DNA from 3 places in the Streptomyces thermocarboxydovorans genome. Region 2 is predicted to be linked to each of the others. Evidence: riboswitches for the same ligand, from Rfam matches in the RefSeq annotation. Region 2 holds a riboswitch; each other region holds the start of a gene.

Region 1 (9,715 bases), on a different contig from region 2:
GCTGCGCCGCCCCCGCCCCCGGCAGGGCCGGTTCGTCGCCCTCGCCTCGGCCGCCGCGCACCGGGGCCTGTGGGGGCTCGGCGCCTACTGCGCCGCCAAGCACGCCGTGGTCGGCCTGGTCCGCGCCCTCGCCTGCGACCTGCGGGAGACCGGCGTCACCGCGGTCGCCGTCTCCCCGGGCGCCACGCGCACCGACATGCTCCGCGCCACCGCCGGCCTGTACGGCCTGCCCGACCCCGAGCGGCTCGCCGAGCGGCAGCTGACGGGGCGTCTGCTGGAGCCCGAGGAGACGGCCGCCGTGGTCGCCTGGGCCTGCTCGGCGGAGTCCGGCGCGGTCACCGGTTCCGTACTGCACGCGGACGGAGGCTTCACGGCATGACCTGGTTCCTGCGGGACGTCGCACGCACCACCCGTTCCCATTCCGTGAGCCTCGCGGCACCCGGCCACAACCGGCTCCCCGACGGCTTCGCGGTCGAACTCGCCGGCGACACCCACCGCTCCGAGGACGGCCATCTCATGCTGGGTGGCTCGCCGCCGCGGCTGCTGCGCCTCGGACCGGCCGCCGTACGGGCGCTGGCCGACGGCCGCCTCGTGGTGCGGGACGCGGGGAGCGCCGCCCTCGCCCGCCGCCTGCTGGACGCGGGCGTGGCCCACCCCCGTCCCGCGCCCGTCCCGGTCCGCGACACCACCCTCGCCGTGCCCGTCCGGGACCGGGCGGACCAGCTCGACGGCCTGCTGACCGCCCTGCGCGCCGACCCGGCCACCTCCGAACTGCCCGTCCTGGTCGTCGACGACGGGTCCCGGGACCCCGAGGCCCTGGCGCGCGTGGCCCGGCGTCACGGAGCACGGCTGCTCACCCACCCCCGCAATCTCGGCCCGGCCGCCGCCCGCAACACCGCGCTGCGGCACGCCCGTACGGCCTTCGTCGCGTTCTGCGACTCCGACGTCCTGCCCGGACCGGGGTGGCTGGCGCCGCTGCTCGCCCACTTCGCCGACCCGGCCGTGGCCCTCGTCGCGCCCCGGATCGTCGCCCTGCCCGTACCGGCCCCCGGTCTCCTGGACCGCTACGAACACCTCCGCTCGCCGCTCGACATGGGGGAGCGGGAGGCGCCGGTCGTGCCGGTGTCGATGCTCTCCTACGTCCCGAGCGCCACGGTCGTCGTCCGCCGCTCGGCCGTGGGCGCCGGCTTCGACGAGCGGATGCGGGTCGGCGAGGACGTCGACCTGTGCATGCGGCTGCACGAGGCGGGCTGGCGGCTGCGGTACGTCCCGCAGGTCCGCGTGGGCCACCGTCACCGCACCGGTCTGCGCGACTGGCTGGCCCAGCGTGCCGGATACGGCACCGGCGCCGCCGACCTGGCCCTGCGTCACCCCGGCCGGGTGCCCCCGCTGTACGCCGCGCCCTGGTCCCTCGCGGCCTGCGCCCTGCTGCTGCGCGGGGGGCCGCTGCCGGCCGCCGGCGCGCTGGCGCTGACCGCCGCCACCGCCGTCCGCGTGACCCGGCGCATGCCCGACGCCGACCACCCGGCCCGCGCCGGCGCCCTGCTGGCACTCGCCGCCCTGCGCGGCACCGGCGAGCAGCTGCTGCGCTGCGCCACCCGCCACCACTGGCCCCTCGCGCTGGGAGCTGCTGCCGTCAGCCGCCGGGCCCGCCGCCTGCTGGCCGTCGCCGCACTCGCCGAGGGGCTGGCCGACCACCACCGTTCGGGAAGCTCGCTCCACCCGCTCACCCACACCGCGATCCGCCGCCTGGACGACCTGGCCTACGGCTGGGGCGTGTGGCAGGGCGCCCTGCGGCGCCGCACCGCCGAGCCGCTGCTGCCCCGTCTCGCCCTGCCGCTGCGCGACCGCCGCGCCCGGCGCCCCTGGGAGCCCCGGCCGGTGGCACCAACCTCGCACCAACCGGAAGCGGCCACCGTGGAGACCTGGTGACGGACGTGCCCGCCCCGAGTCGCGTCCGTCACCGCCCAGCCCGCACCCCGCTGGCCGTCTGCCCGCACCCCTTTGGAGGAAGCCGCATGTCCCCGCGCCCCGATCGACGTCCCGCGCCCGACCTGGAGTTCTGGGCACGGCAGGCCGGGCACCTGCACTGGGAGACCGAGTGGTCCGAGGTCCTCGACCGCTCCGACGCGCCCTTCGTGCGCTGGTTCACCGGTGGCCGGCTGAACGCCGCCTACAACTGCGTCGACCGGCACGTCGAGGCCGGGCACGGCAACCAGGTCGCCTTCCACTGGGAGGGCGAGCCCGGCGACACCCGCGCCATCACCTACGCCGACCTGCGACGCGAGGTGTGCCGGACCGCCAACGCCCTGCTCTCGCTGGGCCTGAGGGCCGGTGACCGGGTCGCCATCCAGCTGCCGATGATCCCGGAGGCCGTGTTCGCCATGCTGGCCTGCGCCCGGCTCGGGCTGCCGCACAGCGTGGTCTTCGGCGGGTTCTCACCGGCCGCGCTCCGCTCCCGCATCGAGGACGCCGGGGCCAGGCTGCTGATCACTTCCGACGGGCAGTACCGGCGCGGCCGGGCCGAGCCGATGAAGGCGCTCACCGACGAGGCGACCGCCCACACGCCGGGCGTCGAGCACGTCCTGGTGGTCCGCCGCACCGGCACCGCGGTGCCCTGGACCGAGGGCCGGGACCTGTGGTGGCACGAGCTGGTGGACCGGCAGAGCATGGAGCACACCCCGGAGGCCTTCGACGCCGAGCACCCGCTGTTCATCCTCTACACCTCGGGCACCACCGGCCGGCCCAAGGGCATCCTGCACACCACCGGCGGCTACCTCACCCAGGCCGCCTACACCCACCGCACCGTCTTCTCCCTCGACCCCGGCAGCGACGTCTACTGGTGCACCGCCGACATCGGCTGGATCACCGGGCACACGTACATCGTCTACGGCCCGCTCGCCAACCGCACCACCTCGGTGATGTACGAGGGCACGCCCAGCACCCCGCACGAGGGGCGGCACTTCGAGATCATCGAGCGGTACGGGGTGTCCGTCTACTACACCGCCCCCACCCTCATCCGCACCTTCATGAAGTGGGGCGAGGACATCCCCGCCCGCTACGACCTGTCCTCGATCCGGGTGCTCGGCAGCGTCGGCGAGCCGATCAATCCCGAGGCCTGGCGCTGGTACCGCACCCACCTCGGCGCCGGACGGGCGCCCGTGGTGGACACCTGGTGGCAGACCGAGACCGGCGCCGTGATGATCGCCCCGCTGCCCGGCGGGCCGCCCGCCAAGCCCGGCTCGGCGCAGACGCCGCTGCCGGGGATCTCCGCCAAGGTCGTCGACGACCGGGGCCGCGAGGTCGGCAAGGGGGAGAGCGGCTACCTGGTGCTCGACCAGCCGTGGCCGTCGATGCTGCGCGGCGTCTGGGGCGACGACGACCGCTACCGGGAGACGTACTGGTCCCGCTTCGCCGAGCAGGGCTACTACTTCGCCGGTGACGGGGCCCGCTACGACGACGACGGCGACATCTGGCTGCTGGGCCGGGTCGACGACGTGATGAACGTGTCCGGGCACCGGATCTCCACCGCCGAGGTGGAGTCGGCGCTGGTGTCCCACCCCGCGGTCGCCGAGGCCGCCGTGGTCGGCGCCTCGGACCCGACGACCGGTCAGGCCGTCGTCGCCTTCGTCATCCTGCGCGGCGCCGCCGCCGGAACACCGGCCGACGAGGTGGTCTCGGCGCTGCGCGAGCACGTGGCGCGGGAGATCGGGCCCATCGCCAAGCCCCGGCGGATCCTGGTCGTCCCCGAACTGCCCAAGACCCGCTCCGGGAAGATCATGCGCCGGCTGCTCCGCGACGTCGCCGAGAACCGCGAGACGGGCGACGTCAGCACCCTCGCGGACGCCTCCGTGATGGAGCTGATCAACGCGGGCCTGGCGGGGGCCTCCGCACCGGCCGGGGGCCGGTGAGGTGACGATGCGACTCCTTCTCATGGGCCCGCCCGGAGCGGGCAAGGGCACCCAGGCGGAGATTCTCAGCCGGAGACTCGGCGTCCCGCACGTCTCCACCGGCGACCTGTTTCGGGACCACGTCGGCAGGCGGACGCCCCTGGGCCGGGAGGCGGCGCGGTTCCTGGACGCGGGCGAACTCGTACCCGACCGCGTCACCACGGACATGGTCCGGCACCGCCTGGAACAGCCGGACGCCGCGCGGGGATTCCTCCTCGACGGCTTCCCCCGCACGGTCCGCCAGGCGCACGCCCTGTCGGCGATCCTGTCCGCCCGGGGCGAGGCACTGGACGCCGTCGTGGAGTTCACCGCGCCCGAGGAGGTGCTCGTGCGGCGCCTGCTCGCGCGGGGCCGCCCCGACGACACGGAGGACGTCATCCGGCACCGGCAGCGGGTCCATCACCGCGAGACCGTGCCCGTCCTCGGGCACTACTCCGGGCTGGTGCGCACCGTCGAGGCCGTGGGGACGGTCGAGGAGATCACCGCCCGGACCCTGAGCGCCCTGGGGCTGCCGGAGGGCGTCAGCACTCGATGATGTTGACCGCCAGCCCGCCGCGGGCCGTCTCCTTGTACTTCACCGACATGTCCGCGCCGGTGTCCTTCATGGTCTTGATGACCTTGTCCAGGGACACCTTGTGGGAGCCGTCGCCGCGCATCGCCATGCGGGCGGCGGTGACCGCCTTCACCGCGGCCATGCCGTTGCGCTCGATGCACGGGATCTGCACCAGGCCGCCCACCGGGTCGCAGGTCAGGCCCAGGTTGTGCTCCATGCCGATCTCGGCCGCGTTCTCCACCTGCTCGGGGCTGCCGCCCAGCACCTCGGCCAGCGCGCCCGCCGCCATCGAGCAGGCCGAGCCGACCTCGCCCTGGCAGCCGACCTCGGCGCCGGAGATGGAGGCGTTCTCCTTGAACAGCATGCCGATGGCGCCGGCGGCGAGCAGGAAGCGGACCACGCCGTCCTCGTCGGCGCCCGGCACGAAGTTGATGTAGTAGTGCAGGACGGCCGGGATGATGCCCGCGGCGCCGTTGGTCGGGGCGGTCACCACCCGGCCGCCGGCCGCGTTCTCCTCGTTCACCGCCATGGCGTAGAGGGTGATCCACTCCATGGCGAGGGCCTGCGGGTCGCCCTCGGAGCGCAGCTTGCGCGCGGTGTTCGCGGCCCGGCGCTTCACCCGCAGCCCGCCCGGCAGGATGCCCTCGCGGGTCATGCCGCGCTGCACGCACTCCCGCATCACCCGCCAGATCTCCAGCAGGCCGGCCCGGATCTCCTCCTCGCTGCGCCAGGCCCGCTCGTTCTCCAGCATCAGCGCGGAGATCGACAGACCGGTCTCCCTGGTCAGGCGCAGCAGCTCGTCGCCGGTGCGGAAGGGATACTTCAGCACCGTGTCGTCGAGCTTGATCCGGTCCGCGCCCACCGCGTCCTCGTCGACCACGAACCCGCCGCCCACCGAGTAGTACGTCTTCGTCAGCAGTTCGGCGCCGGAGGCGTCGTACGCCCACAGGGTCATGCCGTTGGCGTGGTACGGCAGCGCCTTGCGGCGGTGCAGCACCATGTCGTCGTCGAAGGAGAAGGCGATCTCGTGCTCGCCGAGCAGCCGCAGCCGGCCGTTCTCCTTGATCTTCTCCACCCGCTCGTCGGCCGTGTCCACGTCCACCGTGCGGGGCGAGTCGCCCTCCAGGCCGAGCAGCACCGCCTTCGGGGTGCCGTGCCCGTGGCCGGTGGCGCCCAGGGAGCCGTACAGCTCCGCGCGGACCGAGGCGACGGAGCCGAGCAGCTCCTCGTTGCGCAGCCGCCGGGCGAACATGCGGGCCGCCCGCATGGGACCGACCGTGTGCGAACTCGACGGGCCGATGCCGACCGAGAACAGGTCGAAGACGGAGATGGCCACGGGGACTCCTAGGAAGCGGGGGTGGTGCTCAACGGGGCGGGGCGGCCGTGCCGGCTCGTGGCGGGCACGGCCGCCCCGGTGATGCTCTGTGCTACTTGTTCAGCCCCGGGTACAGCGGGTGCTTCTCCGCCAGTGCCGCGACCCGGGCCTTCAGCGCCTGGGCGTCGTACGACGGCTTGAGCGCCTCGGCGATCACGTCCGCGACCTCGGCGAAGTCCTCGGCCGTGAAGCCGCGGGTCGCCAGGGCCGGCGTACCGATGCGCAGACCGGAGGTCACCATCGGCGGGCGCGGGTCGTTGGGGACGGCGTTGCGGTTGACCGTGATGCCCACCTCGTGGAGGCGGTCCTCGGCCTGCTGACCGTCCAGCTCGGAGTCGCGCAGGTCGACCAGGACCAGGTGGACGTCGGTGCCGCCGGTCAGGACGGACACGCCCGCCGCCCTCGCGTCGTCCTTCACCAGGCGCTCGGCGAGGATGCGGGCGCCCTCCAGCGTACGACGCTGGCGCTCCTTGAACTCCTCGCTCGCGGCGACCTTGAAGGCGACCGCCTTGGCCGCGATCACATGCTCCAGCGGGCCGCCCTGCTGACCGGGGAAGACCGCGGAGTTGATCTTCTTCGCCAGCTCGGCGGTGGACAGGATCACACCGCCGCGCGGGCCGCCCAGCGTCTTGTGCGTGGTGGTGGTCACCACATGGGCGTGCGGCACCGGGTTGGGGTGCAGGCCCGCCGCGACCAGACCGGCGAAGTGCGCCATGTCGACCATGAGGTAGGCGCCGACCTCGTCCGCGATCCGGCGGAACGAGGCGAAGTCCAGCCGGCGCGGGTAGGCCGACCAGCCTGCCACGATCAGCTTCGGCTTGCTCTCCTTGGCCAGCCGCTCGACCTCGGCCATGTCGACCTGGCCGTCGTCGCCGACGTGGTAGGCGACCACGTTGTAGAGCTTGCCGGAGAAGTTGATCTTCATGCCGTGGGTCAGGTGCCCGCCGTGTGCGAGGTTCAGACCCATGATCGTGTCGCCCGGCTTGAGCAGCGCGAACATCGCGGCGGCGTTGGCCTGCGCACCGGAGTGCGGCTGGACGTTGGCGTGCTCGGCGCCGAAGAGCTCCTTCACCCGGTCGATGGCGATCTGCTCGATCACGTCGACGTGCTCACAGCCGCCGTAGTAGCGGCGGCCGGGGTAGCCCTCGGCGTACTTGTTGGTGAGGACCGAGCCCTGAGCCTCCATGACCGCGACCGGCGCGAAGTTCTCCGAGGCGATCATCTCGAGGGTGGACTGCTGGCGGTGCAGCTCGGCGTCGACCGCGGCGGCCACCGCCGGGTCGAGCTCGTGCAGGGGCGTGTTCAGAACGGTCATGGCGTACGGCTCCTCAGCCGGCGATGTGGGCGTCGTACTCGGCGGCGGAGAGCAGGTCGGACGGCTCCTCGGAGACGCGCACCTTGAACAGCCAGCCGCCCTCGAAGGGGGCCGAGTTCACCAGCGACGGGTCGTTCACCACGTCCTCGTTGATCTCGGTGACCTCACCGGTCACGGGGGAGTACAGGTCGCTGACCGACTTGGTCGACTCCAGCTCGCCGCAGGTCTCGCCCGCGGTCACGGTGTCCCCGACCTCGGGGAGCTGGACGAACACGACGTCGCCGAGCGCGTTCGCCGCGTGCTCGGTGATGCCGACCGTCGCGACGCCGTCCTCGGCGGCCGACAGCCACTCGTGCTCCTTGCTGTAACGCAGCTGCTGGGGGTTGCTCATGGCCTGAATTCTCCTGTACGGGGGTGATGACTGCTGACTCAGGGACCTGGGTGAGGCATGCGTGAGCAGGCCGGACGTGCCTCGATGCGCGGCACGCGCGGTGGTCCGGCTACGACGGTGTCACTTCTGGCGCTTGTAGAACGGCAGCGCAACGACGTCGTACGGCTCGTGGGTGCCGCGGATGTCCACGCCGACGCCCTCGGTGCCGGGCTCGGCGTACGCGGCGTCGACGTACGCCATGGCGATCGGCTTGCCCAGCGTCGGCGACGGGGCTCCGGAGGTGACCTCGCCGATCACCTCGCCGCCGGCCACCACCGCGTACCCGGCGCGGGGCACCCGGCGGCCCCGGGCGACCAGCCCGACCAGGACCCGCGGCGGGTTCTGCGCGGCGCGCTCGGCGGCCTCGGCGAGCGCGGCCCGGCCCACGAAGTCGCCCTCCTTGTCGAACTTCACCACCCGGCCGAGACCGGCGTCGAAGGGGGTGAGGGAGGTGCTCAGCTCGTGCCCGTACAGCGGCATGCCGGCCTCCAGGCGCAGGGTGTCCCGGCAGGACAGCCCGCACGGCACCAGCCCGGCGCCCTCGCCGGCCTTGGTCAGCGCCTGCCACAGCTCGACCGCGTGCTCCGGCTTCACGAACAGCTCGAAGCCGTCCTCGCCGGTGTAGCCGGTGCGGGCGATCAGCGCCGGCACGCCGGCGACCGTGCCCGGCAGGCCGGCGTAGTACTTCAGGTTCTCCAGGTCGGCGTCGGTGAGGCTCGCCAGGATGCCCGGGGACTCGGGGCCCTGCACCGCCAGCAGCGCGCAGGCGTCGCGGTCGTCGCGCACCTCGGCGTCGAAACCGGCCGCGCGCTCGGTCAGCGCGTCCAGCACCACCTGGGCGTTGGAGGCGTTGGCGACCACCATGTACTCGGTCTCGCCGAGCCGGTAGACGATCAGGTCGTCCAGGATGCCGCCGTCCTCGCGGCAGATCATGGTGTAGCGGGCGCGGCCCGGCTTCACCGCCCCGATGTTGCCCACCAGGGCGTAGTCCAGCAGGGCGGCCGCCTGCGGGCCGGTGACGGTGATCTCACCCATGTGCGACAGGTCGAACAGGCCGGCCCTGGTCCGCACGGCGTTGTGCTCGTCGCGTTCGGAGCCGTAGCGCAGGGGCATGTCCCAGCCGGCGAAGTCGGTCATCGTCGCGCCGAGGGCACGATGCACGGCATCGAGCGCGGTGCGGCGGAGTTCGGTACTGCTCATCGGTCGGTCTCCCAAGCATGACAGGCGAGGACATTTCCTCCCCATCTGTCATCGGAACCTGAGAGGTTCGCCATGACCACCGCTGTCGCGGCGATCAGGACTTGCACCTTGGGTGGGGCCACCGGAGCACTGCGGCAGCGGCCCGCTTTTCAGATGTGCCTCGCCCGCGCGGTAACGGGGCCTGAGAGATTCAAGGGAGGGACTTGCTCCTTCGGCGCCCCGGCGGCAAGGTGCCGGGGACTCTCCCGCGCGGATTCAAACGGCCGGTATGCAGTTGGCGCGCACATCATTGCACGCATCCCGCGCGTTCGGCAGGGGGACCCTTCTCAGCAGACGCACAGCGCGCACGACGATCACAGCAGGCTGTGACAGGTCTGTTCCGGAACGCGGACCAAAACGCACCACCAGGGCATTACCGTCTCTTTACACTCGGCGGGGAGGGGTCCACCGGACCGGCCCCAGGGGAGGACGAACACGGTGAACAGGATCACGGCGTACGCCACGACCCCGGGTGTCGGGCTGCCCGGCAGTCCCGTCGCACCCACCCGGGAGACGTGCGCGCCGCTGCCCGCGCCCGTCGTCCGCGATCTGCGCGACCGGGCGGGCCGCAGCCCGCGCGCGCTCCTGTTCGGCCCGCGCGACCTGGTCGCGGTCACCGGCCTGCCGGGCAGCGGCAAGTCCACCCTGATGCAGCGCACGGTGCGCGGCAGGCGCATCGACTCCCAGGACACCCGCGACCGCTGGGCGAGCCGGGTGCCCCGCTTCCTCCCCTACGCCTGCTACCGGCCCCTGGTGCGCCTCGCCCACTACGCCGGCCTGCGCCGCGCCCTGCGCACCGGCGAGCCCCTGGTCGTCCACGACTGCGGCACCCAGACCTGGGTGCGGCGCTGGC
Region 2 (9,578 bases):
CGTTCCGCGAGGAGTCGAGCGCCCGCGAGGGTGCGCTCCTGGCGCTCACGGAACTCCGGCTCGGACGCCATCTTGAACGCGACCGCCTTGGCCGCGATCACGTGCTCCAGCGGTCCGCCCTGCTGGCCGGGGAAGACCGCACTATTGACCTTCTTCGCCACGTCCTCACGGTTGGTCAGCACCACCCCGCCGCGCGGGCCGCCGAGTGTCTTGTGCGTGGTCGTGGTCACCACGTCGGCGTGCGGCACCGGGTTCGGGTGCAGGCCCGCGGCCACCAGGCCGGCGAAGTGCGCCATGTCCACCATCAGGTACGCGCCGACCTGGTCCGCGACCCGCCGGAAGGCGGCGAAGTCCAGCTGCCGGGGGTACGCCGACCAGCCCGCGATGATCAGCTGCGGCCGGTGCTCATCGGCAAGTCGCTGCACCTCCGCCATGTCGACGCGGTTGTCCTCCGCGGAGACGTGGTAGGCGACGACGTTGTAGAGCTTGCCGGAGAAGTTGATGCGCATGCCGTGGGTGAGGTGCCCGCCGTGCGCGAGGTCCAGGCCCAGGATGCTGTCCCCCGGTTGGAGGAGCGCCGTCATCGCGGCCGCGTTCGCCTGGGCTCCCGAGTGCGGCTGCACATTGGCGAAGGCCGCACCGAACAATGCCTTCACCCGTTCGATGGCGAGCTGCTCGAGGACATCGATGTGCTCACACCCGCCGTAGTAGCGACGGCCCGGGTAGCCCTCGGCGTACTTGTTCGTCAGGACGGAGCCCTGCGCCTCCATCACCGAGACCGGTGCGAAGTTCTCGCTCGCGATCATCTCCAGCGTGCTCTGCTGACGCTCCAGCTCAGCACGTACGGCGGTGTACACGGTGGGGTCGAAGTCGGCGAGCCGACGGTCCAGCACAGACATCTCAGGCTCCTGCCGTGAGAGCCGCGTAGGCGGTGGCGTCCAGCAGATCCGGCGTACCGGTGATCCGCATCCGGAACAGCCAGCCCGCTCCGAACGGGTCCGTGTTGACCAGGCCGGGGTCGGCCACCGCAGCTTCGTTGATATCGACGACCTCGCCGTCCGCAGGAGCGAACAGGTCGCTCACGGACTTGGTCGATTCGATCTCTCCGCACGCGTCGCCAGCCTTGATCGTCGCGCCGACGGCAGGCAGGTCCAGGTAGACGACGTCGCCGAGCGCGTCTGCTGCGTGGGCGGTGACACCGACGGTCGACAGCTCTCCCTCGCTGGCAATCCACTCGTGGTCGCTGGTGTACATCAGGTCGGTGGGCAGGCTCATGATCTGTTCTCCTCGGGAGGTGGTCAGGCTCGGCGGCGGTAGAAAGGCAGCGGAACGACCTCGGCGTACTCCTGACTGCCCCGGATGTCGACGAGCACCTTGGTGCCGGGTTCGCTCCGGTCGGTCGGCAGGTATGCCATCGCCACGGGGTGGCCGAGGGTGGGCGACAGAGCGCCCGAGGTGACCTCGCCGATGCGCTCGCCGGTGTCCGGGTCGAGTACGGCGTAGCCGGTGCGCGGAGCTCGTCGACCGGTCGAGGCCAGCCCGACCAGCACGCGGGTGGGCCCCTCGTCACGACGGGCAGCCAGGGCCGCCTCGCCGACGAACCCGCCGGGCTTCCCGAACACCACGACTCGGCCCAGTCCCGCGTCGAACGGCGTGGTGCCGACGGTGAGCTCCTGGCCGTACAACGGCATACCGGCCTCGAGGCGCAGCGTGTCACGGCAGGCCAGGCCGCACGGGACCAGCCCGTGCCGCGCGCCCACCGCGCTGACGGACCGCCAGACGGCCATCGCATCCTCGGGACGGCAGTAGATCTCGAAGCCGTCCTCGCCGGTGTAGCCGGTGCGCGCGAGCAGCACCTCGCGGTCCGCCAACCGCGCCGGGTCGATCGCGTAGTACTTCAGCAACGGCACCTCGACGTCGACCAGTTCGCTGACGATCGCCGGTGACGTCGGGCCCTGGACCGCGATCAGCGCCCACTCGCCTGAGGTGTCCCGGATCGTGGTGACGTAGCCGTCGATCCGATCACGCAGCTGGGAGAGCACGACCAGCGTGTTGCCGGCGTTGGCCACGACGAGGTACCTCTCCTCGGCCAGGCGGTAGACGACGAGGTCGTCGAGCACTCCGCCGGTCTCGTGGACCAGCATGGAGTAGCGCGCGCGGCCGACGGCGATCTTCGACGGCCGTCCGACCAGGGCGTGGTCGAGAGCCCGGCCCGCCTCGGGACCGGACAGCTCGATCTCTCCCATGTGGGTGAGGTCGAAGATTCCGGCGGTGGTCCGTACGGCGTGGTGCTCGACCAGCTCGGAGGTGTAGCGGAGTGGCATGGACCAGCCGGCGAAGTCGGTGAACGACGCACCGAGCTCCATGTGGATGTCGTGCAGGGGTGTCTTCTTCGACATGATGGTTCCTCTTCGGACCATGGCGGGCCGGGTCACGACGCGAACGACTCGGGAGGCGGGCAGGAACAGACCAGGTTCCGGTCACCGTGCGCCTGGTCGATCCGGCCGACAGGCGGCCAGTACTTGTCGGACGTGACGCCCGCCGGGAACACGGCCCGTTCACGCGAGTAGGCCCGGGTCCACTCGCCGGCGATCGCGGCTGCGGTGTGCGGCGCCCGTCGCAGCGGGCTCTCCTCGACGGCCCAGACGCGCTTGTCCACCAAGTCGATCTCCGCGCGGATCGCGATCATCGCCTCGCAGAAGCGGTCCAACTCCTGCAGGCTCTCGCTCTCCGTCGGCTCGACCATCAGCGTGCCGGCGACCGGGAAGCTCATCGTCGGGGCGTGGAAGCCGTAGTCGATGAGCCGTTTGGCGATGTCGTCGACCGTCACACCCGTGGCGGCGGTGATCGGGCGTACGTCGAGGATGCACTCGTGGGCGACGAGGCCGGCCTCCCCGGCGTACAGGACGGGGAAGTGCGGCGCGAGCCGGCGGGCGACGTAGTTGGCACTCAACACGGCCGTCCGGGTCGCCTCGGTCAGCCCCTCCGCACCCATCATCCGGATGTAGGCCCACGGGATCGGCAGGATGCCGGCACTGCCGAACGGCGCTGCGCTGACCGCCCCGATCCCGTCGCGACGCCCGGTATCGGGGTGTAGCGGGTGGGTGGGCAGGTACGGCGCGAGGTGCTCGGCCACCGCGACCGGGCCGACGCCCGGCCCACCGCCGCCGTGCGGGATGCAGAACGTCTTGTGCAGGTTGAGGTGTGACACGTCGCCACCGAACTCACCGGGCTTGGCGATCCCGAGCAGCGCGTTGAGGTTGGCGCCGTCGACGTACACCTGCCCGCCGTCCTCGTGCACCAACTCGCACAGCTGGGTGATGCTCTCCTCGTAGACGCCGTGCGTCGAGGGGTACGTCACCATGATCGCGGCCAGGTCGTCGGAGTGCTTCGCGCACTTGGCCTCGAGGTCGTCGAAGTCGACCGTGCCGTCGGGCCGCGACGCCACCACGACGACGCGCATCCCGGCCATCACGGCCGAGGCGGCGTTGGTGCCATGCGCGCTGGCCGGGATCAGGCACACGTCGCGTCCGGGCTGGCCGTTGCTCCGGTGGTAGGCGCGAATCGCCAGCAGGCCTGCGAGCTCGCCCTGCGATCCGGCGTTCGGATGGATGGAGACTTTGGCGTAACCGGTGACCTCGGCCAGCCACGTCTCGAGCTGCTCGACCAGGGCCAGGTACCCAGCCGCGTCCGTGAGGGGCGCGAACGGGTGCAGGTCCGCGAACCCGGGCCAGCTGACCGGCTCCATCTCCGTGGTTGCGTTGAGCTTCATCGTGCAGGACCCGAGCGGGATCATGCCGCGGTCCAGCGCGAAGTCACGGTCGGAGAGCTTGCGCAGGTAACGCAGCATCGCGGTCTCCGACCGGTGCTGGTGGAAGACCGGGTGGGTGAGGAAGGGGGAGGTACGGCGCAGTCCCGGCGGAAGCGCCGCCGGAGCGCCGGCCGCCAGCCCGTCCAGGTCGTCGCCGGCCCAGCCGAAGGCGTCGAGCACGAGGCGGACGTGGTTTTCCGTCGTGCCCTCGGAGCAGGAGATGCCGACGTGGTCGCCGTCCACCAGCCGCAGCCGCAGGCCCTTGTCGTGCGCGGCCGCGACGACCTCCTCGGCACGGCCAGGGACCCGCACCAGCAGGGTGTCGAAGAACTCACGGTGCACCACCGTGATCCCACTCGCCCGCAGACCCGCGGCGATGAGCGTGGCGTGCCGGTGCGTCCGTCGGGCGATCTCGGTCAGACCGTCGGGGCCGTGGTAGACGGCGTACATCGACGCGGCCACGGCGAGCAGAACCTGCGCCGTGCAGATGTTGGAGGTCGCCTTGTCGCGCCGGATGTGCTGCTCGCGGGTCTGCAGGGCGAGGCGGTACGCCGGTCGGCCGGCGTCATCCACGGACATGCCCACGAGCCGGCCGGGCAGATGGCGTTCGAGCCCTGCGCGGACCGCGATGTAGCCGGCGTGCGGCCCGCCGTAGAACAGGGGGACACCGAAGCGCTGGGACGAGCCCACGACGATGTCGGCGCCGTACTCACCCGGTGGCACCAGCAGGGTGAGCGCCAGCAGGTCGGCGGTCACGGTGACCAGCGCCCCGCGAGCCCGCGCCGCAGCAGTCACCTCGCGCAGGTCGCGGACCGCGCCCGAGCAGCCGGGGTAGGACAGCACCACCCCGAAGAAGTCGCCCTCCGGCAGCGGCTTGGCGACGTCGATCTCGCCGACCTCGATGCCGACCGCCGCTGCACGCGTGCGCAGGACGTCGAGGGTCTGCGGCAGAGTGTCACGGTCGACCAGGACGCGGGGGTGGCTCTTGCCTGCGACGCGGCGCATGACCGTGACGGCCTCGGCGACCGCCGTACCCTCGTCGAGCAACGACGCGTTGGCAGTCGGCAGCCCGGTGAGGTCGCCGACCATGGTCTGGAAGTTGATCAGCGCCTCGAGCCGGCCCTGGCTGATCTCTGGCTGGTACGGCGTGTAGGCGGTGTACCACGACGGGTCCTCCAGCACGTTGCGCCGGATCACCGCGGGCGTGGTGGTCGCGTGGTAGCCAAGGCCGATCATCGGGACAGCCACGGTGTTCCTGCTCGCGAGCTCCTGCAGCTCGGCGCGCGCCTCGGACTCAGTGGCGGCGGGCAGGTTCAGGTCGGAGGTGCTCCGGATGCCGCTCGGAACGGCGGCGTCGATGAGGCCGGCCAGAGTCGGATAGCCGACTTCGGCCAGCATCTTGGCGCGGTCGGCGTCGCTGACGCCGATGTGACGGGTGGCGAACGCGCCGGACGCGGAGGATGCGGGTGAGGTCATGGCGGGAGGCTCCCTGTTGAAGGCACCGCGGACGCGGCACCGTGGACGGGTGACCTCCCCGCTCTGTCATCGGTACCTGAGAGCTTCACCACCGGGTCCGGCGGTTTGCACCGTGGGCGCAGGACGTGGCGTCCTGACTTTCCAGAGGAGCCTCGCCGAAGCGGTAGTTGGGCCTGAGAGATTCCGGGGAGGGGTTGCTCCTTCGGCGCCTCGCCAAGGGTGGGCGAGGACTCTCCCGCTTCGGTTCGAACAGCGCGATGTCGAGTTGTCGAGCCTGGCCAAGTGGTCAGGTGGTGCTGCCGTCAAGGCGGGGCAGCACCCTGACGGCACCTGGTGACTGCTGGGTCACGCCCGCAATCAGGCGTGGTCCTCGGACGCGAGCACAAGGATGGCGACGTGGTTCTTCGTCATGAGCGTGACCAGGTCGAACACCACGGTGGCTGCAGCGACACGGGTGATCTCGGCGTGGTCATAGATCGGAGCGGCTAGGTGTTCCGGGCTTCGAAAGACCATGCTCGAAGGCACCGAACGTCGACGGGGATACAACAAACCATGGGGGCTTCCTCGAGTGTCGAGCACAGGCAGAAGCCTGTGCGGCCGAGTGAGCCTCCCCCTCTGTCATGTGGCCTGAGAGCTTCGCCGCGGAGATCCGCGGCTTGCACCGTGGGCGAGGCGCGTGAACGCCTGCTTTCCAGAGTCCGCCTCCGCTGCGCGGTAACGAGGCCTGAGAGTTTCCGGGGAGGATTTGCTCCTTCGGCGCCACGCCGTTGCAAAACGTGGACTCTCCCGCGCAGAATCGTCAGCAGAGTATTCGGTTGTCCGGTCCTTCGGGCGACAACTTACGGGCACCGCAATGCGGCCGTCAAGTGCCCGCGGCTTCGGGCTCACCGGTGGTAGTGCCCGTAAGGGCGTAGCCCTTGAGCTGCCGACTGTAAACGCCGGCTTCAGGGAGTAGGCACTCTCTTACCCGGCAGCAATGGGCAGTGGTTCGCCCGTTCTTGGCCACCGACACATCGTCGATCACCCCGGACGTCGGCGTGATCAACGCAAGCATCCGTTCGGCGACCCGCCGCTGCACCGGCATGGGATCCCACGTGGACTGGTTCACGAACAGCTGCAGGTTCTGCTCGTTGCCGTCCGGCAGCCGCGAGGCCATCGCCCGGATGGACTTGCGGCGACCGTCCAGCATCAGTCCCCGCAGATAGCAGTCGCCCCTTGGCGAGTCATTGAGCTTTTCAGGGCGGGGTTGCGTCCTGGGAAGTGGTGTACGGGCTCCCACCTGATCCGGGCGTTTGGCCCGGCGTCGGAGTGAGTGTCCGGATATGAGAACGGCCACCGGCTGATCTTTCAAGACGACCAAGTCTTTGAAGGAGATCAGCACGATGACCGCACCCGACGGTCTGCCCCTGCACGCCCTCGCGGAAGACAACCTCGCCCCGGCGAGTCCGGACCTGCTGCGCGCGATGGTCAAGACATTCGCCGATGCGCTCATGTCGGCGGAGGCCGACGCTCTCTGCAACGCCGAATACGGGCAGGTCAGCGACGAGAGGGTCAACCACCGCAACGGCTATCGTCCCCGCGAGTGGGAAACCCGCGCCGGCACCGACGAGCTCGCCGTTCCCAAGCTGAGGCAGGGCAGTTACTTCCCGCACTGGCTCCTCGAGCGTCGCCGCCGGGCCGAGCAGGCCCTGATCTCAGTGGTCGCCACCGCCTACCTGCTCGGCGTCTCCACTCGCCGGGTCGAGAAGCTCGCCGAGTCCCTCGGGGTGACCCAGCTGTCGAAGTCCCAGGTCAGTGCGATGGCCAAGCACCTGGACGAGCAGGTGGCAGCCTTCCGCAACCGGCCCCTGGACGCCGGCCCGTACTCGTTCGTCTCGGTCGACGCGCTCACGCAGAAGGTCCGCGAGGGCGGCCGGATCATCAACGTCCACGCGCTGATCGCGGTCGGCGTCAACGCCGACGGCCATCGCGAGATCCTCGGCCTGGACGTCGCCACCGCCAAGGACGGCGCGGGCTGGCTGGCCTTCCTTCGTTCGCTGATCGCCCGCGGCCTGCCCGGCGTCCAGCTCGTCATCTCCGACGCCCATGCCGGCCTGGTCGACGCGATCGGGGCGATCCTGCCCGGCGCGTCGTGGCAGCGATGCCGCACCCACTACGCCCGCAATCTGCTCAGCCAGGTCCCGAAGTCGGCCCAGCCCTGGGTGACCACGCTGCTGCGGACCGTCTTCGAACAGCCCGACACCGACGCGGTCCACGCACAGATGCGGCGCGTCCTGGACGCCCTGGAGGCCAAGTTCCCCAAGGCCGCCGCCCACTTGGACGCAGCTCAGCACGACCTGCTGGCCTTCACGGCCTTCCCGCGGGAGATCTGGCGGCAGAGCTGGTCGAACAACCCGCAGAAACGGCTGAACAAGGAGATCCGCCGCCGCACCGACGTGGTCGGTATCTTCCCCGACCGCACCGCCGTCATCCGGCTCGTCGGCGCGGTCCTGGCCGAGCAGAACGACGAGTGGACCGAGGCCCGCCGCTACATGGGCCGCGAACTTCTTGCCCGCTGCCGAGAGATCACCGCGACCGTCCGGGACCTGGAAGAGGAGCGTTACGAGCGGACGAACCACGCCCATCTCTCCCGCCGTCGGCCGGAGTTCATGCCCACCCACCCCGAAGCAACCGATATAGATCGTCTGACATGCGTTCGGGGCCGTCCTTGGGTTCTGCTGCGCTTTCCGCGGTACCGCTCCTACGATCCGTCACCAGGCCGGTACGCCGGGAGAGCGTGGGAGGGCGTGGGGATGCGGGAGCTGGAGCGGATCACGGCTCGCCGGAGCGAACTGGACACGCTCGCTGAGGAGTTGGTCAAGCAGCTGCAGGAGGTCCAGGCCGAGCGGGAGGAGCTGGTGATCGCCGAGCGGGTCCTGAATCGGCTGGCCGTGCAGGACAGGGCCGCGGCCGGCGGCCGCCGCGACCGTCGCCCCAGCTCCCGCCCGGGTGGCGGGGCGGGCGGTACTGCTGATCCCGCACCGCAGCGAGACCCCCGACGAGGCCGCCCTGCCCGCTGACTACCGCAGGATCCTGGCGATCGTGCGGGCCGCCGACAGCCCGGTCCAGGTCAGGGCTGTCGGCGAGGAGCTGGGCCTTCAGGTGGCGGTGCGCGGCAAGCTGGAACCGCTGCGCGCGAAGATGACCAAACTCGCCGACCGCGGCTGGCTGCACAAGCGACCCGACGGGCGGTTCACCGCACGCCCGTAGCCGCACCGCAGGCGAGTATCGGCAGGGCGTAACCGGCGGGCCCCCGGCGGCAGTTGAGTTTGGTGTGAAGAAAAACAACGGTCTCGCCGAGGGCCCTGACGGCCTTGTCTACACCGCCCGCCTGCCGCTGTCGAGTGCCACCCTGAACTATCTCGCCGGCCTGATACGCGGCCATCTGTAGAAGATCGGCTCGCGGTGGCGTGCCCTGCCCACGGGGAAGATCGCCGCCATCGTGCTGGCGGTGCTGCGCTGTGACCAGCGGCCGGGCGACCTGGCCGGCGGCAACGGGATACACCGCACCACCGTGACACGGTGGGTCAGGGAAGTCGTCGGCCTGCTGGCCGCCCGCGCCCCGCGCCTGGAGAGGGCCCTGAAGAAGATCGCCCGGAAGGGTGGCGGGGTGGTCCTGCTGGACGGCACGCTGATCCGCACCCGGCGGCGCACTGGCACGGAAACTTCACGATGCACAGTGCTCAATGCAGACGTGCACTATCGCATGTGTAGACCCTGTATCGCTTGGCCAGCCGCATACGAGCGGCAAACCTCCGTAGGAGCCATCTGGGAGCCGGCCCGACTCCGCCTCCTGCCATGCGGGCAGGCCCCCGGAGACCGCCACCAAGAACGTCAGCTCTTGATCGCCCATACCGAAGGGGGCACGCGCGCATGTCCAAAAGGTGTCGAGCTTGAACTGTCGGAGCTGAGGGCGGTACGCGCCACCGGAAGCCACAGGACGGGCCCTTGCCTCGCTGGCCCTTCTCGCCCATTCGAGGTACGACAGAACGCCACATAACACCCGCAACGCGCTCCACGCGCCACACGCACGGGAGTCTCACCGCACGGGATCCGTTTCGCCTTCGCCGGACGCTGTTCCACCGAGGACCTCCAAGATCCCGAGGCCTCCAGAAACTGGCAGCTCACCCGTGCCCGAGCGCTGATCGAGCCCGCCGGAGGCCAGATCGTCGCCGAGTACTTCGACGTCGGCCACAGCCGCTCCCTGCCCTGGCAACGCCGCCCACGCGCCAACGAACTCCTCCAAGCGCTC
Region 3 (9,715 bases), on a different contig from region 2:
TCCGGACCGGCCTCTCCGTGGAGGACGACCTCCGGCTGCCCGCCGCACCGAGCGTCATCGTGCGCACCGCACAGCCGATATCCGAAACCGAGAAGGGCACATCGTGATCGCCGTACTGGGCCTCGTCGTGGGAGTCGTGGCCGGCCTGTTGGTCCGGCCCGAGGTTCCTGCCGCCGTCGAGCCGTATCTCCCGATCGCCGTGGTGGCGGCGCTGGACGCCGTCTTCGGCGGGTTCCGGGCCATGCTCGACGGGATATTCGACGACAAGGTCTTCGTGGTGTCGTTCCTGTCCAACGTGGTCGTCGCCGCGCTGATCGTGTTCCTCGGCGACAAGCTGGGCGTAGGGGCGCAGCTGTCCACCGGTGTCGTGGTGGTCCTCGGCATCCGCATCTTCTCCAACGCCGCGGCGATCCGCCGGCACGTGTTCCGGGCGTGAGGCCGATGAGCGAGCAGGACGACGAGCGCGAGCGCGAGCACGACGGCGGGCGCGAGCCCGGCAGCGCACGCGAGCAGGGGGCACGCGAGAGGGCGGACGGCGAGCAGCCGAAGGCCGCACCCCCGGCAGCACGGGCGGGCGGCCTGCGCAAGGAGTTGCCGGACGAGGTGCCGGGCGAGGCGAAGGCCGGCAGGGACACCGAGGCCGGGGCGGGCGCGGCGCGGCCCGGCGGGCAGGCGGACGACCGGCGGGGGTCCGGCTCCGATGCCGCGCCGGAGCTCACCGGGCGGCAGCGGCTGATCAACGGGCTGTGGCCGCCCCGCGTCACCCGGGCCCAACTCATCGTGGCGCTGCTGCTGTTCGGCCTCGGCTTCGGCCTGGCCGTCCAGGTGGCCTCCAACAGTGAGACCGACAGCGCCCTGCGCGGGGCCCGCCAGGAGGATCTCGTGCGCATTCTCGATGAACTCGACGACCGCACTCAGCGTCTAGAGGACGAGAAGCAAGGGCTCGAGAAGCAGCGTGACGAGCTGGAGAACAGCTCCGACCAGGCCGAGGAGGCCCGCAAGCAGACGATCGAGAAGGAACGGCAACTCGGCGTGCTGGCGGGCACCGTGGCCGCTCAGGGCCCGGGGATCACGATGACCATCGAGGACACGAAGGGGACGGTCGAGGCGGACATGCTGCTCGACGCCATCCAGGAGCTGCGCGCTGCCGGGGCCGAGGCGATCCAGGTGAACGGCGTGCGGGTCGTCGCCGGGACCTATCTCGCGGATTCGGGCAACGGAGTGAGCGTCGACGGGAACAAGATCAACGCCCCCTATCGTTTCAAGGTCATCGGCAAGCCGCAGGACCTGGAGCCGGCTCTCAACATTCCCGGAGGCGTGGTGCAGACTCTCGAGAAGGAACAGGCCACCGTAGCCGTGGAACGGTCGGCCAAGATCGTCGTCGATGCCTTGCGAGCGGCGAAGCGGCCTGACTACGCTCGGTCGTCCTCCCAGTGAACGGGGGGTATGCGGGGGGCGTCCGGCGCGGGCATGAGGTTGCGGGGGGTCGGCGCACCGATTGGCTGGTGCGTGGTGGAAACTGTCTGGTGGATACGGACGTTGTCAGGATGTCCGGGTCGGCCAGAGTGTTCAGTCAGGGTTCGTCCTGCCCCACGGGCGGGTCTGTTTCGGTCAAGGGGAATCGCCCGTGAAGTTGTTTGCGAAGTTGTTCGGCAAGAGCGCGCGAGAGGGCAGCGGCGACGCCACCTCTCAGCACCGCGCACAGCCCGAGGCGGAAGGGCAGCGTCCGCTGTTCCGGGACGAGGTCGGCGGCCAGGGCGCGCCGTCGGTTGACCCTGCCCAGCAGGGCGGCATAGGTTTTGGACAACCGTCAACCTCAGGTACGGGTGGAGACTTTTCGGACCCGTACGCGTCCCAAGCCCCTGGTGGGCAGCCGCGGCAGGAGGATCCGTCCATGTCGGCCCTGGTGTGTACGAGGTGCGGTAACCGCAATGCGGAGAACAGCCGCTTCTGCTCCAACTGCGGCGCCCCCCTGAGGCCCGGCGTCACCCCGGAGCGGTCGTCCGAGACGACGTCCACCATCTCCATCTCCGGTATCGAGGCCTACGACGCCGAGGCCACCGGGCAGACGCCGGTGCCGGCGCTGTCCCCGGAGGCGCAGGCGGCCGTGGACGCACTGCCCCAGGGGTCGGCGCTGCTGGTCGTGCGCCGCGGGCCGAACGCGGGCAGCCGCTTCCTGCTGGACGGCGACCTGACCACGGCGGGCCGTCATCCGCAGAGCGACATCTTCCTGGACGACGTGACCGTCTCCCGGCGGCACGTGGAGTTCCGCCGGGGCCCGGACGGTTCCTTCACCGTCGCGGACGTGGGCAGCCTGAACGGCACCTATGTCAACCGCGAGCGGATCGACCAGGTCGCCCTGTCCAACGGCGACGAGGTGCAGATCGGCAAGTACCGGCTGGTCTTCTACACGAGCCAGCGGGGCTACTGACCCTCCCCGGACGCCGACCGGGGACCGAGGGAAGGTTCATGCCTCACACACCGAGCGGCGGTGCCGGGCACGGTACCGCCGCACCGGAGACCGGACTGATGAGCATCGGTACGGTGCTGAACGTGCTGCGCGAGGAGTTCCCCGAGGTCACCATCTCCAAGATCCGCTTCCTGGAGTCGGAGGGGCTCATCGAGCCGCAGCGGACCCCGTCGGGGTACCGCAAGTTCAGCGCCGCCGACGTCGAGCGCCTCGGCCTGGTGCTCAGGATGCAGCGGGATCTGTATCTGCCGCTGAAGGTGATCCGTGAGCATCTGGCGGCGATGGAGCGCGGCGAGGCGGTCCAGCTGCCCGCGGTGGGCCGCCAGCGGGACGCGCACACCGCCGGCGAGCCCGTGGCCGACTGGCCCACCGCGGCCCGTATCGGCCGGGAGCAGCTGCTCGCGGCCGCCGGCATCGACGAGCGGACGCTCGCGGAGTGGGAGTCGTACGGGCTGCTCACCCAGCTGGAGGACGGCGTCTACGACGCCGAGGCGGTCACCATCGCCGAGCTGGTCGGCGAGCTGGGACGGCACGGCATCGGGCCGCGGCACCTCAGGGCCATGAAGGCCGCCGCGGACCGGGAGGCCGGCCTGGTGGAGCAGGTCGTCGCCCCGCTCAGACGCCACCGCAACCCGCAGACCAGGGCCCATGCCGAGGCCCGCACCAAGGAGCTGGCCGGGCTGACGGTGAAGCTGCACGCGGCGCTGGTGCGGACGGCGCTCGGCGTCCGTCTGCCCTGATCGCGAGGTCCTGTGGCGCCGGATTCGCCACCCGATCCCGGTCCGACTACCCAAACGTCCCGGGCACGGCCTAGGGTTGCTGTGTGAACGAGCTCGATGTCGTAGGTGTCCGGGTCGAAATGCCCTCCAACCAACCGATCGTGCTGTTGCGTGAAGTGGGAGGGGACCGCTACCTCCCCATCTGGATCGGACCGGGGGAGGCGACGGCCATCGCCTTCGCCCAGCAGGGCATGGCTCCCGCGCGGCCGCTGACCCACGACCTGTTCAAGGACGTGCTCGAGGCCGTGGGCCAGGAGCTCACGGAAGTGCGCATCACGGATCTGCGTGAGGGCGTCTTCTATGCGGAGCTGGTCTTCGCGAGCGGGGTGGAGGTGAGCGCCCGCCCGTCCGACGCCATAGCGCTGGCGCTGCGCACCGGGACGCCGATCTACGGCAGTGACACGGTGCTCGACGACGCCGGCATCGCCATCCCCGACGAACAGGAGGACGAGGTCGAGAAGTTCCGCGAGTTCCTCGACCAGATCTCGCCGGAGGACTTCGGGACCAGCAGCCAGTGACCGACCGCCCCGCCAGAGGCCATTCGGCTAGCCTTTCCCGGCGGACGGGCACGGGAAACCACTCTTAGGGTGATTATCACTCGGCGTGCCGAGTGTGGCGATCGTTGACGCACCCTTGGTGACTGCCTACCGTCGAGGAGGCAGGTCAAGGACGGAGGTCGGCGTGAGAAGCAGCGGCGACGGTACGGCGGGAGGTGCCCCCGGGCGCAGCCTCGGGGCGGGCGGGCCGTACCCTCCTCCCGGCTCCCGGCTGCGTTCGAGCATGGGCTACCCGGCCCAGAGCGGTACCGCCGCCCGCGCTCCGCAGCGGCCGACACCGGTGCCGGACAGCGGAGGGGCTGCGTCCATGGCGTCCGAGCAGATCGGCTATCGAGGGCCCACGGCCTGCGCCGCGGCCGGCATCACCTACCGGCAGCTCGACTACTGGGCCCGCACGGGCCTGGTCGAACCGAGCGTGCGGCCCGCCTGCGGTTCGGGGACCCAGCGGCTCTACAGCTTCCGGGACGTCGTCGTCCTGAAGATCGTCAAGCGGTTCCTCGACACCGGGGTCTCGCTGCAGAACATCCGCACCGCCGTGCAGCATCTGCGTGAGCGCGGCTTCCGTGACCTGGAGCGGATGACGCTGATGAGCGACGGCGCCACGGTCTACGAGTGCACCTCGCCGGACGAGGTGCACGCCCTGCTCCAGGGCGGTCAGGGCATCTTCGGGATCGCCGTGGGCGTGGTGTGGCGGGACGTCGAGAGCGCCCTGTCCCAGCTGCACGGGGAGCGCATCGACACCGGCGAGACGCTGATCGGGCACAACCCGGCCGACGAGCTGGCCCGCCGTCGCAACCGCGCGGTCTGAAGCGCTTGTCAGTGGCGTAGGGCAGCATCGGAGATGTGAGGTCCGCGCCTACGATCCTGCATCTCGACATGGATGCCTTCTTCGCGTCGGTGGAGCAGGCGTCCAAGCCGAGCCTGCGCGGGAAGGCCGTGATCGTGGGCGGGCTGGGACCGCGCGGGGTGGTCGCCACCTGCTCCTACGAGGCCCGGGTCTTCGGGGTGCATTCCGCGATGCCCATGGCGCAGGCGCGTCGGCTCGCCCCGCACGCCGCGTATCTGGTGCCGCGGTTCGCGTTCTACCGGTCGATCAGCGAGCAGGTCATGGAGCTGCTGCGAGCCCTGTCGCCGCTGGTGGAGCCGCTGAGCCTGGACGAGGCGTTCGTGGATCTGGAGGCCGGCGGGACGGCCTGGGACGAGCGTTCGGCGCGGCTGGCCGGCGCCAAGCTGCGCGCGGACATCCGGGAGGTCACCGGGCTGACCGGCTCGGTGGGGCTCGCGGCCTCCAAGATGCTGGCGAAGATCGCCTCCGAGCACGCCAAGCCGGACGGGCTGGCCGTGATCGAGCCGGGCACCGAGCGGGAGCTGCTGGCGCCGCTGTCCGTGCGCACGCTGCCGGGGGTCGGACCGGCCACCGGTGACCATCTGCGCAGGGCCGGCATCCACACGGTCGGCGAGCTGGCCGAGGCCGGCGAGGACGAGCTGGTGCGGCTGCTCGGCAAGGCGCACGGGCAGGCGCTCTACGCGATGGCGCTGGCGCGGGACGAGCGGCCGGTGGTGGCCGAGCGGGAGACCAAGTCGGTGTCCGTCGAGGACACCTATGACGTGGACATCCACGACCGGGTGCGGGTGGCGATGGAGGTGCGCCGGCTCGCCGACCGGTGCGTGCGCCGGCTGCGCGCGGCCGGGCTGTCCGGGCGGACCATCGTGCTGAAGGTGCGCCGGTACGACTTCTCCACGCTCACCCGGTCCGAGACACTGCGCGGCCCCACGGACGACCCGGCCGTGGTGCGGGAGGCGGCGGCGCGGCTGCTGGACTCCGTGGAGACCACGGGCGGGGTGCGGCTGCTGGGCGTCGGGGTGAGCGGACTGGCCGACTTCACCCAGGAGGACCTCTTCGCCCAGGCGGCGGGGGAGCGCGAGGAGGAGTCGCCGGGCGCCGAGGAACCGGTGACCGAGCCGACCGAGGAGGCACCAGCACCGGCCGAGCGCCGCTGGCCCGCAGGCCACGACGTGCGGCACGCCGAGTACGGGCACGGCTGGGTGCAGGGCAGCGGCCTCGGCCGGGTGACCGTGCGCTTCGAAACCCCGGACTCGCCCCCGGGACGGGTCCGGACCTTCCGGGTCGACGACCCGGCCCTCGAGCCGGCGGACCCGTTGCCGCTGGTGACCCGAAGACCCTCCCCGGCCTCCTCGGCGGCGGGTCCGCGACGCCCGAAGGGCGCGGGAGCAGAGCCCGCCGGAGGCGGCGGTTCGGCGCCCGCGGTCACGGGCACGGACCGTGGGGCGGCACCTGCGGGCACGGGGATGGACGGCAGCGCGGCCCCGGGCGCAAGGCCCGAAGGCCGTGCGGAGCACGCCGGCGCGAGGGCTGACGGCGGGGCGGCACCCGCGGGCACGGAGGCGGGCGGCGGGGCGGCATCCGCCGGCACGGGGAGGGATGGCGGGGCGGCGCCCGCAGGGACGACGGCGGAGTTATCCGCGGAGACCGTCGGTCCCGTGCACCGCGCGCTTCAGGTCTGCTTGTCCTTGCCGGCCAGTTTGCCGAAGTCGCGGTCCCGGAGCGGGGGCGGGGCGGCCACGTCCAGGCCGTAGTGGTGGTAGAGCTGGAGCTCTTGCTCCGGGGAGAGGTGGCGGCCCACGCCGAAGTCGGGGGCGTCCTTGATCAGGGCGCGGTCGTAGGGCACGTGGAGGGCGCCGTCGATCAGCTCGCTCGGTTCCAGGGGAACGAACGCGTCCCTGCTGAACAGGCCGGTGCGTATCGCCGCCCACTCGGGTACGCCGGTGGCGTCGTCGAGGTACACCTCGTCGACCGTGCCGATGCGGTTTCCGTTGCGGTCGAACGCCTTGCGGCCGATCAGGTTGCGCGGATCGATGTCGGTGTCCACGGGCCCTCCACTGGTCGCAAAACTCATCCGTAAGTCTGTAAGTACTACAAAACGGCACAAACGATGCGGCGGCCACTCGAAGGTTTCCGGTCAGGGCCCGGCCTTGCCTTCGCTGGTACGCTGGCAGACGGCTGCTGACCCCGTGCGGGAGAGTCCTCCAGGCCCCACTGGAGGCGCCGAAGGAGCAAATCCTCCCCGGAATCTCTCAGGCCCACGTACCGCACGGACGAGGTCACTCTGGAAAGCAGGGCGGGTGTCACGGCTTCCGCTCTCACCGACGGTGAAAGCCGGGTCCCTTACGGCGATCCGGTGAAGCTCTCAGGTCGAGATGACAGAGGGGGAGGCCGTCCGGGCACCCGCGCCGTGGTGCCCCTCGAAGGTCGTCAGACCAGGAGGCCTCCGCAATGACCGCCCACCGCACTCCGCTCTCCGAGCTCGAACAGGGAACGCCCTTCGAGCAGCGCCACATCGGCCCCGACCACGGGGCCCGGGCCAAGATGCTGGCCCAGGTCGGCTACGGCTCGCTCGACGAGCTGACCGCCGCCGCGGTGCCGGATGTGATCAAGAACGCCGACGCGCTGGACCTGCCGGGCGCCCGCACCGAGGCCGAGGTGCTGGCCGAGCTGCGCTCGCTGGCCGACCGCAACCAGGTGCTCGACTCCATGATCGGGCTCGGCTACTACGGGACCTTCACCCCGCCCGTGATCCTGCGGAACGTGATGGAGAACCCCGCCTGGTACACGGCCTACACGCCCTACCAGCCGGAGATCTCGCAGGGCCGGCTCGAGGCGCTGCTGAACTTCCAGACCATGGTCGCCGACCTCACCGGCCTGCCGACCTCCGGGGCCTCCCTGCTCGACGAGGGCACCGCCGCCGCCGAGGCGATGGCGCTGTCCCGGCGCATGGGCAAGAACAAGAAGGGCCTGTTCCTGGTCGACGCGGACGCGCTGCCGCAGACCATCGCCGTGATCCAGACCCGCGCCGAACCGACCGGCGTGGAGGTCGTCGTCGCCGACCTCAGCGAGGGCATCCCCGCCGAGATCGCCGAGCGCGAGATCAACGGGGTCCTCATCCAGTACCCGGGCGCCTCCGGCGCCGTGCGCGACATCAAGCCGGTGATCGACCAGGCGCACGAGCTCGGCGCGCTCGTCACCGTCGCCGCCGACCTGCTGGCGCTCACCCTGCTGAAGTCGCCCGGCGAACTGGGCGCCGACATCGCCGTCGGCACCACCCAGCGCTTCGGCGTGCCCATGGGCTTCGGCGGGCCGCACGCCGGCTACATGGCCGTCCAGGAGAAGATGGCGCGCAGCCTGCCCGGGCGGCTCGTCGGCGTCTCCGTGGACGCGGACGGACACAAGGCCTACCGGCTGGCGCTGCAGACCCGCGAGCAGCACATCCGCCGCGAGAAGGCCACCAGCAACATCTGCACCGCCCAGGTGCTGCTCGCCGTGATGGCCGGGATGTACGCCGTCTACCACGGGCCGGAGGGCCTGCGGACCATCGCGCGGCGCACCCACCGCTACGCCACCATCCTCGCCGAGGGCCTGCGCGCCGCCGGTGCCGAGATCGTGCACGGCTCCTACTTCGACACCCTGACCGTGCGGGTCCCGGGCCGGGCCTCCGAGATCGTCGCCGCCGCCCGGGACAACGGCGTCAACCTGCGCCAGGTCGACGGCGACCACGTCTCCATCGCCTGCGACGAGACCACCGGCCGGGCGCAGCTCGCCGCCGTGTGGCGTGCCTTCGGCACCGAGGGCGACATCGAGGCCCTGGACGCGAGCGTCGGGGACGCGCTGCCGGACGCCCTGCTGCGCACCGACGAGTACCTGACCCACCCGGTCTTCCACCAGCACCGCTCCGAGACCGCGATGCTGCGCTACCTGCGCCGCCTCGCGGACCGCGACTACGCGCTGGACCGCGGCATGATCCCGCTGGGCTCCTGCACCATGAAGCTCAACGCGACCACCGAGATGGAAGCGGTCACCTGGCCCGAGTTCGGCGCGCTGCACCCCTTCGCGCCCGCCGAGCAGGCCGAGGGCTACCGCACCCTCATCCGCGAGCTGGAGGAGCGGCTCGCCGAGGTCACCGGCTACGACAAGGTGTCGCTCCAGCCCAACGCCGGGTCCCAGGGCGAACTGGCCGGTCTGCTCGCCGTCCGCGGCTACCACCGGGCCAACGGCGACGAGCAGCGCAATATCTGCCTCATCCCGTCCTCCGCGCACGGCACCAACGCCGCCAGCGCCGTGATGGCCGGCATGAAGGTCGTCGTCGTCAAGACCGCCGACAACGGCGAGGTCGACCTCGAGGATCTGCGCGCCAAGATCGAGCAGTACCGCGACGAGCTGGCGGTGCTGATGATCACCTACCCGTCGACGCACGGTGTGTTCGAGGAGCACGTCGCCGACATCTGCGCCCGGGTGCACGAGGCCGGCGGGCAGGTCTACGTCGACGGCGCCAACCTCAACGCCCTGGTCGGCCTGGCCAAGCCCGGCCACTTCGGCGGCGACGTCTCGCACCTGAACCTGCACAAGACCTTCTGCATCCCGCACGGCGGCGGCGGTCCCGGCGTCGGCCCGGTCGGCGTGCGGGCGCACCTGGCCCCGTACCTGCCCAACCACCCGCTCCAGCCCGCGGCCGGACCGGAGACCGGGGTCGGGCCGATCTCCGCGGCGCCGTGGGGCTCGGCGAGCATCCTGCCGATCTCCTGGGCCTACGTCCGGCTCATGGGCGGCGAGGCCCTCAAGCGCGCCACCCAGGTCGCCGTGCTCAGCGCCAACTACATCGCCAAGCGCCTCGAGCCGCACTACCCGGTGCTCTACACCGGCCCCGGCGGGCTGGTCGCGCACGAGTGCATCATCGACCTGCGCCCGCTGACCAAGGCCACCGGCGTGACCGTGGACGACGTGGCCAAGCGGCTGATCGACTATGGCTTCCACGCGCCGACCATGTCGTTCCCGGTGGCCGGGACGCTGATGATCGAGCCGACCGAGTCCGAGGACCTCACCGAGCTCGACCGGT

The links. Region 2 has a riboswitch for glycine ahead of gcvP (aminomethyl-transferring glycine dehydrogenase). Riboswitches for the same ligand answer to the same signal wherever they lie in the genome.
Region 1: it holds a riboswitch for glycine, as region 2 does, so the genes downstream of both, gcvT (glycine cleavage system aminomethyltransferase GcvT) here and gcvP (aminomethyl-transferring glycine dehydrogenase) in region 2, are expected to answer to the same signal.
Region 3: it holds a riboswitch for glycine, as region 2 does, so the genes downstream of both, gcvP (aminomethyl-transferring glycine dehydrogenase) here and gcvP (aminomethyl-transferring glycine dehydrogenase) in region 2, are expected to answer to the same signal.

The regions. Positions count from the first base shown of each region.
Region 1 is NZ_BAAAGU010000044.1:36,935-46,649, forward strand. Features, by position in the region: gene ABD198_RS20760 (mycofactocin-coupled SDR family oxidoreductase) at 1-379, shown strand, start outside; gene mftF (mycofactocin biosynthesis glycosyltransferase MftF) at 376-1,932, shown strand; gene acs (acetate--CoA ligase) at 2,019-3,911, shown strand; gene ABD198_RS20775 (adenylate kinase) at 3,919-4,485, shown strand; gene ABD198_RS20780 (L-serine ammonia-lyase) at 4,472-5,839, opposite strand; gene glyA (serine hydroxymethyltransferase) at 5,931-7,193, opposite strand; gene gcvH (glycine cleavage system protein GcvH) at 7,207-7,584, opposite strand; gene gcvT (glycine cleavage system aminomethyltransferase GcvT) at 7,705-8,823, opposite strand; glycine riboswitch at 8,859-8,982, opposite strand; glycine riboswitch at 8,983-9,081, opposite strand; gene ABD198_RS20800 (AAA family ATPase) at 9,301-9,715, shown strand, end outside.
Region 2 is NZ_BAAAGU010000033.1:2,718-12,295, forward strand. Features, by position in the region: gene glyA (serine hydroxymethyltransferase) at 1-899, opposite strand, end outside; gene gcvH (glycine cleavage system protein GcvH) at 901-1,275, opposite strand; gene gcvT (glycine cleavage system aminomethyltransferase GcvT) at 1,299-2,399, opposite strand; gene gcvP (aminomethyl-transferring glycine dehydrogenase) at 2,432-5,287, opposite strand; glycine riboswitch at 5,341-5,438, opposite strand; glycine riboswitch at 5,439-5,535, opposite strand; gene ABD198_RS16730 (hypothetical protein) at 5,645-5,800, opposite strand; glycine riboswitch at 5,901-5,984, opposite strand; glycine riboswitch at 5,990-6,086, opposite strand; partial or broken gene ABD198_RS16735 (transposase) at 6,276-6,503, opposite strand; partial or broken gene ABD198_RS16740 (IS256 family transposase) at 6,670-7,854, shown strand; gene ABD198_RS30725 (hypothetical protein) at 8,369-8,536, shown strand; partial or broken gene ABD198_RS16750 (helix-turn-helix domain-containing protein) at 8,601-8,999, shown strand; gene ABD198_RS16755 (hypothetical protein) at 9,366-9,521, opposite strand.
Region 3 is NZ_BAAAGU010000009.1:113,078-122,792, reverse strand. Features, by position in the region: gene ABD198_RS06475 (DUF881 domain-containing protein) at 1-107, shown strand, start outside; gene ABD198_RS06470 (small basic family protein) at 104-436, shown strand; gene ABD198_RS06465 (DUF881 domain-containing protein) at 442-1,437, shown strand; gene ABD198_RS06460 (FHA domain-containing protein) at 1,499-2,431, shown strand; gene ftsR (transcriptional regulator FtsR) at 2,470-3,210, shown strand; gene ABD198_RS06450 (bifunctional nuclease family protein) at 3,294-3,767, shown strand; gene ABD198_RS06445 (MerR family transcriptional regulator) at 3,931-4,614, shown strand; partial or broken gene ABD198_RS06440 (DNA polymerase IV) at 4,650-5,982, shown strand; gene ABD198_RS06435 (PRC-barrel domain-containing protein) at 6,323-6,697, opposite strand; glycine riboswitch at 6,833-6,928, shown strand; gene gcvP (aminomethyl-transferring glycine dehydrogenase) at 7,102-9,715, shown strand, end outside.